2 regions of the Shewanella sp. MSW genome follow, and region 1 is predicted to be linked to the other one. Evidence: predicted binding sites of a transcription regulator. Region 1 holds the regulator's gene; the other holds the start of a gene.
The links. The regulator ArgR, encoded in region 1, controls arginine synthesis, uptake and breakdown. The targets are predictions, from matches to a motif close to ANTGAATANNTATTCANT.

Region 1 (7,584 bases):
ACTGCTCGCTGTTGCTGCTGCTGGCCTTTGTTTTGCCATTTGTCATTCTCGGCAGTTACGCCTTGGATTACTGGCAGCAGAGCTGGAACAGTGACTTTTGGCAGTACAGTCTCAACAGCCTAATGGTCGCCGCCATCAGCAGTGTATTGTGTTTGCTTTTGGCTATCCTCTTGGTGTTCATTCGCCGCCTGAGCCCGCGAAAGTGGGACATGCTGCCATCCCGTCTGGTCAGTACCGGCTATGCACTGCCGGGCACTGTGCTGGCGATTGCCGTGCTTATTCCGCTGACCTGGCTCGATTTCAGAATTGATGATCTCTACGCTCTGTTCGAGCGTCAAGGCCCGGGGCTCTTGTTCACCGGCAGTATCGCCGCCCTGGTGCTGGCGTTTTGTATTCGCTTTGCCGCCATCGCCATCGGCAGCATAGAGAGCAGTTACAAACGGCTGTCGCCTTCTCTTGACATGGCGGCCATCAGCCTGGGCAAGACACCGGGTAAAGTACTGGCATTAATCCATCTGCCATTGCTGCGCAGCGGTATTTTTGCCGCTCTGCTGCTGGTATTTATCGAGGCGATGAAAGAGTTGCCGGCTGCCTTGTTGCTAAGCCCTGTCGGGTTTCACAACCTGGCCACCCAAGTGTTCCAATACGTCTCCGATGAGCAGTTGGAGCAGGGGGCGTTGGCGGCTATTGTTATTGTGTTGGTGGGGCTGGTGCCCTTGATTTATCTCAACCGTTCGCTGGAGCAAAACAACTGATGTCGACCCTGAGTGTCAAGCAACTCCATAGCCATTATGGCGCCCAGCAGGTGCTCAAAGGGCTGAGCATTACTTTGCAAGCCGGTGAAATTGCCGCCCTGCTCGGACCCAGTGGTTGTGGTAAAACGACTCTGCTCAGAGCCATTGCCGGACTGCAGCCGGTCTCCGCCGGTGAAATTCATATCAGCGGCCGTGCAGTAACCACGGATAAGCTGCAGGTTCCTGGAGAGGAGCGTGGCGTGGGGATGATCTTTCAGGACTATGCCCTGTTTCCCCACTTGACGGTCGCGCAGAATATCCTCTTTGGTGTCAAGGGGTTGAACAAGGCGCAGCGCCTGAGCCGGCTCGAGGAGATGTTGGATTTGGTCAAGCTCCCGGGGCTTGGTGAACGGTATCCCCACGAGTTGTCCGGCGGTCAACAACAGAGGGTGTCGATTGCCAGGGCGCTTGCCTATGAACCTGAACTGCTGTTGTTGGATGAACCCTTCTCCAATATAGACGCCCAGGTACGCGGCGAGCTGATGCTGGAGATTCGCGCGATCCTCAAGAGCCGTAACGTCAGCGCCGTATTTGTGACCCACAGTAAGGATGAGGCCTTTGTTTTTGCCGATACCCTGGCGCTGTTTGAAGATGGAAAAATAGTGCAGCAAGGCAGTGCCGAAACTCTCTATGCCAACCCGGTCAATCGCTATGTGGCGGACTTTCTCGGCAGTGGTAATTATCTTAAGGCCAAGGTCAGCTGCGAGCACTGTGTCGATACTCAAATCGGCCGCCTTAAGAGCTCTTTGCCCCATGGTTTGCCACTGAACTGGCAGGGTGAGTTGTTGCTGCGGCCACAGCAGTTGGAGTTACAACCCGACGAACAGGGGCTGGCCGTGGTTACCGAGCGGCGTTTTCTGGGCAATGTTTGCCATTATGATGTGCAGCAAGAGGGCGTCACTCTAGAGGTCCGTAGTCATCAGGTACAGTTTTCTCCAGGGCAGAGAGTCAGGCTGTCGACACTGGAACATCCGCTGGTGTTGTTCGGTAATGGCTGTTAACAACAATTGTTTCATAAGTTTGCTGTGGGTGATAATTTGTTTGTCTCTGTGTTATACCAAACAATCGGTTTGATTGAATTCACCATAGGTATTCACTGAACCCCGGACTCGCCCATGCGCCGCTCCGGGATGAGAGCGGAGGCGAGATGCATAACCACAGCAATAATAAAATGCAGGACGCACAAGGGATACGGAATATCAGCAACAGCTCATGTCGTCAGCTGTTACTCGGCGTCATCGGGAGTTTGGCTGTTTGCTGCAGCACGGGAAGCATGGCGATGGATAGAATCACGGGCGCGGCCTTTGCGAGCCGCTCTGAAGTCTATGCGGTTAATGGTATGGCGGCAACCAGCCAACCACTGGCGACTCAGGTGGCGGTCGATATTCTCAAACAAGGTGGCAGCGCCGTGGATGCCGCGATTGCCGCCAATGCCATGCTGGGGTTGGTGGAGCCTACTGGTTCTGGCATAGGCGGCGATCTTTTTGCCATTGTCTGGAGCGCCAAAGAGCAGCGGCTCTATGGGCTTAATGCCTCTGGCCGCAGTCCGGCTTCTCTGACGTTGGAGATGCTCAAGGCCAAAGGGCTTGAGCATCTGCCGCCTTATGGACCTTTGCCCGTATCCGTGCCCGGTGCCGTGGATGGCTGGTATGAACTGCATGACAAGTTCGGCAAATTGCCCATGAAGGATAACCTGGCGCCGGCTATTCATTATGCCCGTGAAGGATTTCCGGTTTCCGAGCTCATCGCCTTCTATCTGGCGCGAAGCGGTGACAAGCTGGCCAAATACCCGGGGTTTAAAGAAACCTATATGCCAGGCGGCCGCATGCCGGCCGTCGGTGAATTGTTTCGAAACCCGGCTTTGGCCAACAGCTATGAAAAAATTGCCAAGGGGGGCCGGGACGTCTTTTACAAAGGAGAGATAGCCCGCAGTATTGCCGCCTATATGCAACAACAGGGCGGTTATCTTTCCTATGAAGATCTCGCTTCTCACAAGAGTGAGTGGGTTGAACCTGTATCGGTTAATTATCGGGGCTATGATATCTGGGAGCTGCCCCCCAACGGCCAGGGGATAGCGGCACTGCAGATCCTTAAAACCCTGGAGCCATTTAATCTCAAGGCCATGGGGCTGGACAGCGCCGAATATGTGCATCATTTCGTGGAAGCAAAAAAGCTGGCGTTTGCCGACCGAGCCAAGTTCTACGCCGACATGGACTTTGCCAAAGTGCCGGTAGCGTCACTGATCTCCAAAGAATACAACTACGCCAGAGCCAAGCTTATCGATGCTGACAAAGCCGCCGCCAGTGTTGAGTCGGGTAATCCCAACCTTTTACACGGTGATACCATCTATCTCACTACCGCCGATAAAGAAGGCAATATGGTGTCCCTCATCCAGAGCAATTATCGTGGCATGGGCTCAGGCATGACGCCTCCGGATTTGGGATTTGTGCTTCAGGACAGAGGCCAGCTGTTTGATCTCACTCCCGGGCGTGCCAATTCCTATGCACCGGGTAAAAGACCGTTTCATACCATAATTCCGGCCTTTGTCACCAAAGATGGCAAGCCCTGGCTCAGCTTTGGTGTCATGGGGGGAGCCACCCAACCCCAGATGCATGCCCAGATCATGATTAATCTGATTGATTTTGGCCTCAACCTGCAGGAGGCGGGCGATGCTCCGAGAATATTGCATACAGGTTCCAGCCAACCGACCGGCGAGCAGATGACAGATGGCGGTTATATCAGCCTCGAGTCGGGCTTTTCCATGGAAACCCGCCGTGAGCTGATGAAAAAGGGGCATACTTTAAGTGATTCTCTCGGGGCTTTCGGTGGTTATCAGGCCATAGGCGTCAATGTTGAAAGCGGCGTTTATCGGGGAGCGTCCGAGTCCCGTAAAGACGGACAAGCATCAGGTTATTGAAAGTAATCGGCAAAAACGTGCGTGAGCTAATTCAAATTAATGCTCAAGTTGCGGATAATAAGGCCGAAGATGAATTAATCTGAAAGGGTAGATTGCAAATGGATACACAGGTTATGCCACGGGAACAGCTGGGGATCTGCGCAGAGGGAAATCTGCACAGTGTTTATCTGATGTTCAATGCCAACGAAGGCGGGGAGTCACAACTGCGCCCTTGTCTGGCCAATGTTGCCCAGTATTTGTATGAGCTGGCAGATCAGTATGCCGACAGTGCCTTTAATGCCTTTGTGGCGATTGGTGCCAACTTTTGGGATCACCTCTATCCGGGAAGCAGACCGGCTGAACTCAAGCCATTCCCCGCGATGGAGTCGGGTAACCGGGATGCGCCGGCGATAGAGTTCGATATCTTTATTCACCTGCGTTGTGATCGCCTGGATATTCTTCATCTGGTGGCCAATGAGGTCAACGAAATGCTGGAAGGCCTGGCCGAGCTGGAAGAGGAGGAGCGCGGGTTCCGCTTTATGGACAGCCGCGATCTGACCGGTTTTGTCGATGGCACAGAAAACCCCAAGGGCAGAGGTCGTCAAGCTGTGGCCCTGGTAGGGGATGAAGACGATGCATTTCGCGGCGGTAGCTACATTCATGTACAGAAATATGTCCACAATTTGAGTAAGTGGCACAGACTGCCGCAGAAAAAGCAGGAAGACATCATAGGCCGCACCAAGCAGGACAACATAGAGTACGCCTCGGAAGACAAACCGCTGACGGCGCATATCAAGCGGGTAAATCTCAAGTATGACAATGGTGAGTCGATGGAGATCCTGCGTCAGAGCATGCCTTATGGTTCAGTCAAACAACAGGGATTGATGTTTATCTCTACTTGTAAGACACCAAGCCATTTCGAAAAGATGCTTCACAGTATGGTTTTCGGTGACGGAGAAGGACACCATGATCACCTGATGCACTTTACTCAGGCGGTAACAGGTTCCTCTTTCTTTGCCCCATCTCTGGATTTTATGATCCAGTTTGATGATTAATAACGCGATAGCGACAAAAACGCCCCTCATTGAGGGGCGTTTTTTTTATGAAATGTTCAACTTAGTCTGTGTAATTGAACAGTGATTTGACTGTTTCCAGCGTTTCATCAATGGTCTTGATGCTGGAAGGGCAGATAAAGATAGTATCATCACCGGCAATAGTGCCCAGAATACCTTCTGGCTTGCCGATGGAGTCCAACAGCCTGGCAATTAACTGCGCCGCCCCCGGGCTGGTACGTACCACTATCATGGCTTGGTTATGATCCACATCCAATACCAGATTCTTCAGTGGGCTGCCGGCAGTTGGCACCCCAAGTTCGGCCGGTAAGCAGTAGACCATCTCCTGCTTGGCGTTACGGGTGCGCACGGCACCGAACTTGCTCAGCATGCGCGAGACTTTGGACTGGTTGATATTGGCAAAGCCTTCGGCTTGCAGTGCATTGACTATTTCACTCTGGGAGCCGAAGCGCTCCTCTTTAAGCAGAGCCTTGAAGGTTCTGATTAGCTCATCCTGATTTTTGCTTGCTTGCATTATCTTCTTCTGTCGTTATTCAGAAAATCTCGCTCATTCTGCATATCAAACGGGTAAGTGTCAACAAACACCCAAGATGCCTGCATAAAAATGCAGTTTGGGTCATTTGTTGGGTAAAAGAAGCCTCAGTAGGCGAGAGCAAATGCTGAAGTTAATTCAGCTTTTGATGAAGCAGAGTCATATGACTAAGGGATAATTGCTATTTTTGTGACGATCCTTTAATGTTGCGCCATCACAGAATTAGATCTATGTCACACATAATTCCGAGAATTGACGGAGATAACTATGAAAGTTGCTGTACTAGGTGCTGCTGGTGGTATTGGCCAGGCTCTTGCCCTTCTGTTGAAAACCCAATTACCTGCCGGCTCTCAGCTGTCACTCTATGATATCGCCCCCGTAACGCCTGGGGTTGCCGTGGATCTGAGTCATATCCCGACAGCAGTTGAAGTTAAAGGTTTTGCCGGTGAAGACCCAACACCTGCACTGGAAGGTGCTGATGTGGTGCTGATCTCTGCCGGTGTTGCCCGTAAGCCTGGCATGGATCGTTCTGATCTGTTCAATATCAATGCCGGTATCGTCCGTAACCTGATTGAAAAGGTGGCTACGACTTGTCCCAAGGCGCTGATCGGTATCATCACCAACCCAGTGAACACCACTGTGGCCATTGCGGCTGAAGTACTGAAAAAAGCCGGTGTTTACGACAAGAACCGTCTATTCGGTGTGACGACTCTCGATGTCATCCGCTCTGAAACCTTTATCGCCGAAGCCAAAGGGTTGAATGTTGCCGATGTTAAAGTCAATGTGATTGGCGGCCACAGCGGTGTGACCATTCTGCCTCTGTTGTCTCAGGTTGAAGGTGTCAGCTTCTCCGATGAAGAAGTTGCTGCCCTGACCAAGCGTATTCAAAACGCCGGTACTGAAGTGGTTGAAGCCAAAGCCGGTGGCGGCAGCGCGACTCTGTCCATGGGCCAGGCCGCTTTCCGTTTCGGTCTGTCGCTGATCCGCGGTCTGCAGGGTGAAGCCAATGTGATCGAGTGCGCCTATGTAGACGGTGGCAGTGAACACGCTGAATTTTTTGCCCAGCCAGTGGTACTCGGCAAAAATGGTATCGAAAAGGTTTTGCCATATGGTGAACTGAGCGCGTTTGAAGCCAACGCCCGTGATGCCATGCTGGATACCTTGAAGGCGGATATCAAACTGGGTGTAGACTTCGTTAAGTAAGTCGACTCCGGGAATAACAAGGAGCGCTTCGGCGCTCCTTTTTGCTACTAGAACCTATTCTACTCTGGCCTTGCTGGCTAGTTTCTTTGGCAAAACAGCCGAATTCTTTCCTGCTGCTCCTTTATCTGCGCCTGCCGTTCTTCTTCAGTCATCTTAATCATTTCACCTGAGGCATCATCTTTACGTTGTAGCCTGGTGTGGGTATTGAGGACATCCAATTGGAATTTGGCCTTATCGCATATAGCCTGAGCCTGGACTGCATCTTTCTCCTTGAGCAATTTGGCCTGTTTCTCAGACTCAGTCTCCAGCACAATGTCATCTTTTCGCTGCGGCGCGACCGTGCCGATTCTGGCGGGTTGCAGATTTTGGCTGTCCAGTTCGGTGGCTTGCTGTTGTGGCGGCGGCTCCTGGCTGTAGTGGGTGACGCCATTTTCATCGACCCAAGTATAAATGGGGGTTGCCGAGGCAGCGTTGGCTCCGAGTAATGCCAGCAGAGCCATAAATAGGCTGATCCTTATCATTGTTTGTTTCCGTTTCTGCAGGGTGAGCTTGTCTGAGCAAGTGTGTTATCTTTGCCGTTATGAGTTTGATTACACCATCAGGTTAAGTGTATGCAAAATTTATCCAAGCCAACAATAAAAACCCGTGGTATCTATCTGTTACCCAATCTGATGACAACGGCAGGATTGTTCTCGGGCTTCTATGCTGTTATCGCTTCCATGAATGGGCACTTTGAGGCATCGGCTATTGCTGTGTTTGTTGCCATGTTATTTGATGGACTGGATGGTCGTCTGGCGCGTTTGACCAACACTCAGAGTGCCTTTGGTGCCGAGTACGACTCGATGGCAGATATGGTGTCCTTCGGTATGGCTCCGGCCTTGATAGCCTATAACTGGGGGCTTTCTGAATTGGGCAAAATAGGTTGGTTGGCGGCGTTTATCTATTGCGCCGGGGCTGCCTTGCGTCTGGCGCGCTTCAATACCCAAGTAGGAGTGGCCGATAAACGTTTCTTCCAAGGGCTTGCCAGTCCGGCCGCAGCGGCTCTTATTGCCGGCAGTGTCTGGCTGGGGCAGGGCTACGGCGTCT
Region 2 (7,584 bases), on a different contig from region 1:
CTTTCTCCAATAAGAGCCTGGAAGCCTGCGCCAGGCCTACGTGTGGCGCAACGGTTACAGGGTTACGGCTCATTACTTGGTGTGCCCGCTTATTGAGGGTTTCCAGATCTCTGCTGCTGGCGGTATCGCTGCCAAGGTTGGGGCTTAAGGCCCGCAGCAGATCACGTTCGGACAGGACGCCTTCCAGCTTGCCTTCATCATTCACTACCAGTAAGTGATGAAAGCCTGCATGATGAAATATCTCTTTGGCCACACTCAGGCGATCGTCCATTTCCACTGTGACAACCCGAGTGATCATGATATCGGCGATGCAGAGCTGCATAGGGATCCTCCATAACCTTTCCTTTGTTATATCAGAGCCCTGTCAATAATGCTAACTCAGAGCATTTTCATCTTGCTGATTGAGCTCCTGCAGATGGCAATCGATATAGCGGCTGCGTTTTTTGAACTTGAGTTTGTCCAAGTCCACCAGCACCAAGCCATCGATACAGTCGGCAAAGTCGGCATCCACTCCAAAGGCGAGGAAGCGCACCCCATCAGGCTGACAAAGTTCGCCGTATTGCTTGTAGAGAGTTGGCACAGCGGCTCCCATACTGGCAAGGGTCTGCTTGAGCTGTTTAAACGCGTCTTGATAATCCGAATCGATATAGAGTTTGTCCAGCTCAGTCTGGCGCTCAGGTGACAGACCAAAAGGCGCGAAAGACTGTGCCAGTTGTGTCTTACAGGGAAACTGCTGCAGGTAGAAGTGCACCAACATCTCCTTGGCTGGTGCCGGCAGTTGGTTGCTTATGGTCACCGGGCCGAATAGATAGCGGTAGCCGGGATGACGAGCCAGAAAGGCACCTATGCCGTACCAGAGGTAATCGAGACTGCGCTTCCCCCAATATTTAGGCTGTACAAAGCTGCGGCCGAGTTCCAGGCCCTTGGTGAAATAGGGCGAAAATTCAGCTTGATAGTGAAACAGTGACTCACTGTAGAGGCTTTCTCCGGCACTGTGCAAGTTCGCAACTTCGGCAAAGCGGTAGGCGCCGACTATTTCCAGCTCCTTGGGATCCCAGAGCACCAGGTGCAGATAACTGGAGTCGTACCTGTCTATGTCTCTGCGTTTTCCCGTACCTTCACCTACGGCGCGGAAAGCCAGTTCCCGCAGCCTACCTATCTCCCGCATCACAGGGCTGCTGCCCTGATGGCGGTAGAGGAAAATCTGCTTGTCATCCTGAGTTTGACCAAGCTGCTCGCACTGCAGTAAAGCCTGTTGCAACTCACGACGTTTTTCCGGATGGGCGATGGCGCTCTGGGTGTTGAAAAGTGGGCTACGATTCTTGCCGATGCGATAGAGATGGTTCTTCAGCAGACTGACCCGGGTTTTGAGCGGGAAGTTACTGCCGCTGACCGCTTCTGCCGGGATAAGCTCGCCGATACGCACCGGCAAAGTGTTACTGGCTTGTTTAAACATCTCCTTGACCAACAGCAGGGTAGCCAAAGGTTTATATAACATGGAAGCGCCGTAAAAGGTCGCCGAGTTCTTGGCATCGACATACATGGGCAGCAGCGGCGCATTGCAGCTGATAGCCATCTTCAGGAAGCCGGTTTGCCACTGGGTATCGCGAATGCCGTTTGGTCTGAGCCGGGAAACCTCACCCGATGGAAAGATGAGCACAGCGCCTTCACTACGCAGATGTTGATGGATCTTCTCCAGGTGTTGTCTGGGGGTGCCGCCTGTCATATTGCGAACCGGCAGCAGGATGTTGTGCAGTGGCGTCAGTGTCATCAGCAGCTCGTTGGCAACTACTTTAATGTCAGGCCTGACTTCGCTGATAAGTTTTATCAGCACCAGAGCATCCAGCGAACCTATTGGATGATTGGCGAAGATAACGACCCGGCCCTGATGGGGAATGTTTTCCACCTCACTGTCCGGCACAGTATAGCTGACGGCAAAGCTTTCCAGCACTTGTTCAACAAAATCCACGCCCTTGAGAAAACTGAATTGGCCGGCGATATCATTGCACTCCCGCTCATTGAGCAGATAACGCAGTAAGGCCTTGGTTGGCTTGGCGAGCCAAGGCTTGCTGTTGATATTGGGCAGATTGGATTCCACAACTTTATCGACGGTAAACATCATAATGGGGTACCTGATTTAAGCAGCTTGTTGTTCTTGTCTCTGCCAGGCGAAGCGTTTCAGTACTTCGGTCCGGCCCAGTTGTTCATTCCAGCGCTCGAGTTGCAGCTCGCCCTCGAGGGTTTCGGTCAATAGGGTGCAGTTCTCTACCCAGTCACCATCATTGGCATAGATAAAGCCGCTCATTTCCGTGAGCTCGGGCTGGTGAATATGGCCACAGATGATGCCGTCCACCTTCTGCTTGCGGCCATAGCGCACCACGGCTTCGCGAAAACTGTTGATGGCTTGCTGGGCCTTGCCGACTCTTTGCTTGATAAAACCGGCCAAAGACCAATAGGGGTACCCGAGACGGCGGCGAACCTTGTGCAGTTGGCGGTTGAGAAACATCAAGACATCGTAGAGGTGATCGCCGAGGCGGGCGGTGATGCGGCCGATACAGACTTCGGAGTCAAACTGATCGCCATGCAGCATCAGCAAGGTTTTGCCGCTCAGGGTTTGATGTCGGTACTCTTTGCTGATAATGACGTCGGCGAGTTGCAGCTGATGGTAGTCCTTAAACAGCTCGTCATGGTTGCCGGGCAGATACACCAGCTTGATGCCGCTCTGTGCCATCTGCAGCAGTTTTTGCAGCAGTTGGTTGTGACTCTCGGGCCAGAATACCCGGCGTTTGAGGGCCCAGATATCGACTATGTCCCCCACCAGATACAGCACCTTGGGCTGAACGCTGTTTAGGAAGTGCAGCAGGTATTCGGCCTTGCAGTCAATGCTGCCCAGGTGAATATCCGAGAGCCAGAGGGCGTTGAGCTTGATGACAGGCTCGGCTGCGCGGCGGGAGTATGGGCGAAATGTCGATGGTTTGTTGACCAATGACTTGCTGTCTTTCATCGCGGCTCCTGGATAAAACCAGTGAAACGGGTTTGACTGTGAAAGACTCTAAGTCAGTTATTTGACCTTGAAGTGACGTCTCGATGACCTTATTGTGACGCCCCGAACTCATCTCGATATCATTTGGCAATATGATGCGGAATTCGCTGCCATGCCCCGGTGCACTGATCAGGCGGATCTCGCCGCCAAGCACTTGAGTCACCAGTTTAAATTCCCGCAGTTGTTCATGGGACTCTCTCGACGGAGAGCTGTTTGAAGCTGCGGCTCCGCTTGGCGGCGCGCTCCAGGTTAGTCAGCATCAGTCGGCTGTAATCGGCCATTTCACTTTGGTACTGTTCGCAAATCTTGCTGATCGACATCCTTGGCGTACAAGCACTTGTTGAAGGCTTTAACATTCTCTGCCAGATGCGAAGCCGCGGTGACACAGATACTTACGGGGGGGGATTTCATAGTTGATGCTGCAAAAACGGCCGCATGTAGCGGCCGTTGTCGGGAGGTTAGGTTACATTGCCCCTAGAACAGCAGATGTGCCATTCCGGCAATTACCGGCAGGGTGACCAGAGTACGTAGCAGGAAGACGGCGAACAGCTCCCAAATTTTCACCGGTATCTTGCTGCCGATAAGCAAAGCGCCTACTTCACTCATGTAGATCAATTGGGTGACCGACAGCGCCGCAATCACAAAACGTGTTATGTCGGCTTCTATGCTGGTGGCCAGAATCGAGGGGATAAACATATCGGCAAACCCAACGACTATAGTCTTGGAGGCCTGTGTTGCTTCGGGGATTTGCATCAATTCCAGCAGCGGAATAAAAGGCATGCCAAGATAGTCAAATACCGGGGTGTATTCGGCGATGACCAAAGCTATGGTGCCTATTGCCATCACGACAGGGAGTACCCCGAAGATCATATCGATGACATTCTTTACCCCTTCGGAGAGCACCTTGAATATACCGCCGGTATTGGCTGCCTTGGTGAGCGCCAGTTCCAGCCCCCAGGACAGGGAGTTATGGCCTTGCGGCAGTGACTCATCATCTTTCTGCCTGGGACTGCCATCAATATAGAGATCTTTTTTGCGTGACAGCGGCGGCAACTTGGGCACAACTATGGCGGCAACAATACCGGCCAGACAGACCGTCAGGTAGAAGGGCACAAACATCGCCTGCAGTTTTACTTGAGTGAGCACCACAAGGGTAAAGGTGATAGAGACTGCCGAGAAGGTGGTGCCGATAACCGCCGCTTCACGTTGGGTATAGAAGCGGTTTTCATACTGCTTGCTGGTGAGCAGAATACCAACGCTACCATCCCCGAGCCAAGAGGCCATACAGTCGATGGCGCTGCGTCCCGGCAGGTTAAATACCGGTCGCATCAATTTGGTCAGTAAGGTACCGAAGAGTTCCAGCAGGCCAAAATTGAGCAATAAAGGCAGGAACATACCGGCAAAAAAGAACACACAGAAGAGTAGCGGCAGCAGGTCATTCATTACCAAGGCGCCGGTGGAATCGGCTCTGAGTATCTCAGGGCCAACCTGGAAGAAGGTCAGGCAGATAAATATTGCTCCCAATACTCTAACCAAGAGCCAGGCAGGGCTGATATTCAACAGAGAGTTAAGAAACTTGCTGTGGCGGACGAAGCCGGGACGAAGGAGCTTTACCAATACACTGGCAGTGGCCATAAATACTACTATGGCGCAAATTATGCCGGTCAGATAATCATTGAGCAAACCTTTGAGTTCACCGGCCAACACAGCTACAGGGATCGTCAGTTCGTTGTTATAACTGATAGGTGTCATAAAGAGTAAGACACCGAGCAGGGATGGCACCAGGAAGGTGAGTATGGTTGCTATGTTGCGGGGTTGTTTTTCGTTTGCCACGTTTGTTACACCCTGAATTTACACTAATGAATGAGTAAAAAGTTACTCGCCAGGGGCAATATTGGCTTTGGATGCATTTTCATTCAGCCAGCCCCAGAATTTAAGGGGGCAAGATTACCCCCTTAATGCGGCTATGTAAATTCATTCGCTGTCAGTTCTGTCTCTTTGATCACAACAGCATAGTTATTAGCAGTATTTGCGTAATTATTGTTTGAGCAGTTCCTAATAAAAAAGTCTTCAAAAATAAATAGTTAAATAATTGTTGCTCGAGTCAAGTCCAGGATTGAGCCTTAACCGAAGGTTTGTCTCAGATTCAATGACCTGTCGGCACTGGCCTTTAATTGCAATACGGCGTGCTCTACTTGACCTAGGGCAGAAACGTTGTCACGGGTGGCGCCATGAATCATCTGGATGCCACTTGCTATTTCCTGTACCACTTGCCCCTGCTGAGTGGCTGCCACGGCATTTTGTCTGGCGAGATCGTGTATTTCACTCATTCCCTGGTTAACTGTGTTGATGGACTCTACTGCCGATAATGCTTCGGTTGCACATTTCTGTGCTTGGTGTCTACTGGCTTCCATCTCAGTGGCCCACTTGGTCAGCATGCTGAACATAGTCTCTATGCTGGCTGAAATGCTTTTGGTGGACTCTTGGGTTCGAGCCGACAAGGCTCTGACCTCGTCGGCGACTACGGCAAAGCCGCGTCCCTGTTCACCGGCTCTGGCTGCTTCTATGGCTGCATTGAGGGCCAGCAAGTTGGTTTGATCGGCAATGGCATCGATTTCCGACATGGCATTGGCAACTTGCTGAGCTTCATCGTTCAGATGCTTGGCATTGGAAGCCGCCCTGGCAACATCATCGGCTAGGTGGAGAATATGTTTGCTGTTCTGATGCATCACATCCCGGCTTTGACGACAGAGGCCATAAGCCTCATCTATACGGCCAGAAGTAGCCTGAGTATTGTCGGCTACCTCACTGATTGTGGCGTGCAACTCTTCGATAGCGCTGGCAATTTGATGCATCTGTTGCTGCTCCAGATCCATGCCGACTCTGGCCTGCTCGGTGGCCACCACCAACTGAGCGGCAATATCATTGGTTTTCAGAGCTTGATCCTGAGTCCTGCCCAATACGCCTTGAAGCATGGCAGCTTTACGTTGTAACTGGAATTCGAGCACAGATGAGGTGTCTTGCCCGGCATAGATGAAGCGACTGATAGAGTCGTACTCTTGCTTGAGTGTCATCAGTCGGGCGGGAATACGAAAGGCTTCGTCATAGAAGATTGCCAGATTGAGCGCCATCAATATGGCCCCGGCCAACATCACTCCCCATCCCCAAATATAACCACAGAGCAGCAGACCAGCCCCAGCCATCAGTGCTGAAAGCAAGCGTTTTTGTGTCAGCGTCAGTGGATCTTTGACTTCTTTCCCTTGGTTCAGACGGTGGTAAACTTTGATGGCCCGCTTAACAGTCTCTTGGCTGGGCTTAACCCTGACGGATTGATAACCAATGATTTTTCCCTGTTCAAAGATGGGGGAAACGAAAGCATCGACCCAGTAAAAACCACCATCCTTACAACGGTTTTTGACCAATCCCCGCCAGGATTGGCCCGCCTTGAGGCATTGCCACATTTCGGCAAAGGCTGCCTTGGGCATGTCGGGATGGCGAACCATGTTGTGGCTGTGGCCCAATAGCTCGACTTCAGAGAAACCCGAGATCTTGGCAAAGGCAGGGTTGACGTAAGTGATAACGCCGCGAAGATCTGTGGTGGAAATGAGTTCGTCGGTGGATTGCAGACAGACTTCCCTGTCCGTAGTGGTGGAATTCCTTGTGGACATCTTTATTCCGGCTCAGAGTTAGTGGCCCTATGTTGATTCAGGCCTTATTATCGTTTTAAGTGTGATAAGCATAACATTTTTGTGGTTATTGGGGGGAGGGCTTTTTTGACAAATCTTTTAGGAACCAGTATTTGCATATCATTGATATGAATACTAATTGTAAAATTCTGTGGTCAGTGTTTTGGCCGGGATAAAACGCTATAAATAAACTGGCTATCGGCTGACTACAGTGGAATCTGCTGGTGCATTTTTGCCCTTGGACAAGCCATGTCAATTTCCGTGGCTGTCATCATCTTGACGATTAGAATCAATATCATCAATTAGTTGCTGAATAAGCCAGGGGCCAACGAACCGGAATCTATACTCTGGTGCCAAAATGCAATAATTCGACCGGGAGCGACTTTTGTTGTTTAAACTCGGGTAAATAAGCGATCAGTAACGCAAAAAGACCTTGCCCGGACTTTAAAAAAAATCTGGAGCATGTAAGTTAGACTGCAGAAACCTAATCCGGGGCAAACACTGGCATGTTAAGAAGACAGAGACTGGCAAGAATGGCGTTGAGCTTTGGTTTGCTGGGACTCTTTGGACTGCTGCTGGGCCTGGGGTTGGTTATCTTGGGCTATCAGAGTGGCGATGGCCGGGGCTTCAGTTTACTCAATCACAGTTTGAGTGAATTGGGCAGTTATGGTCATTCATCTTTGGCAGTGGTTCTTAATGGTGGTCTGTTCTTTGGCAGCCTGAGTTTGGTACTCTGCTGGTTGTTTATCCTGCAGCTATCTCGCCAATTGAGTGGTCATCTTCTTTATCTCAGTTTGACTCTGACCTGTATGGCGCTCGCCGGGGTGGGCTTATTTCCGGTCAATGTCTATCATC

Region 2: AYI96_RS18705 (YjiH family protein) is a predicted target of ArgR. The motif match lies at 4,906-4,923, and genes of this name have one in related genera.

What each region holds. Positions count from the first base shown of each region.
Region 1 covers NZ_LVDR01000002.1:367,213-374,796, forward strand. The annotation lists gene AYI96_RS03215 (ABC transporter permease) at 1-755, shown strand, start outside; gene AYI96_RS03220 (ABC transporter ATP-binding protein) at 752-1,795, shown strand; gene ggt (gamma-glutamyltransferase) at 2,068-3,711, shown strand; gene AYI96_RS03230 (Dyp-type peroxidase) at 3,810-4,745, shown strand; gene argR (transcriptional regulator ArgR) at 4,807-5,277, opposite strand; gene mdh (malate dehydrogenase) at 5,563-6,498, shown strand; gene AYI96_RS03245 (DUF4124 domain-containing protein) at 6,576-7,019, opposite strand; gene pssA (CDP-diacylglycerol--serine O-phosphatidyltransferase) at 7,110-7,584, shown strand, end outside.
Region 2 covers NZ_LVDR01000023.1:32,218-39,801, forward strand. The annotation lists gene AYI96_RS18690 (CBS domain-containing protein) at 1-322, opposite strand, end outside; gene AYI96_RS18695 (lysophospholipid acyltransferase family protein) at 374-2,122, opposite strand; gene AYI96_RS18700 (UDP-2,3-diacylglucosamine diphosphatase) at 2,138-3,004, opposite strand; gene AYI96_RS20635 (hypothetical protein) at 3,229-3,363, opposite strand; gene AYI96_RS18705 (YjiH family protein) at 3,518-4,876, opposite strand; gene AYI96_RS18710 (methyl-accepting chemotaxis protein) at 5,167-6,711, opposite strand; gene AYI96_RS18715 (hypothetical protein) at 7,236-7,584, shown strand, end outside.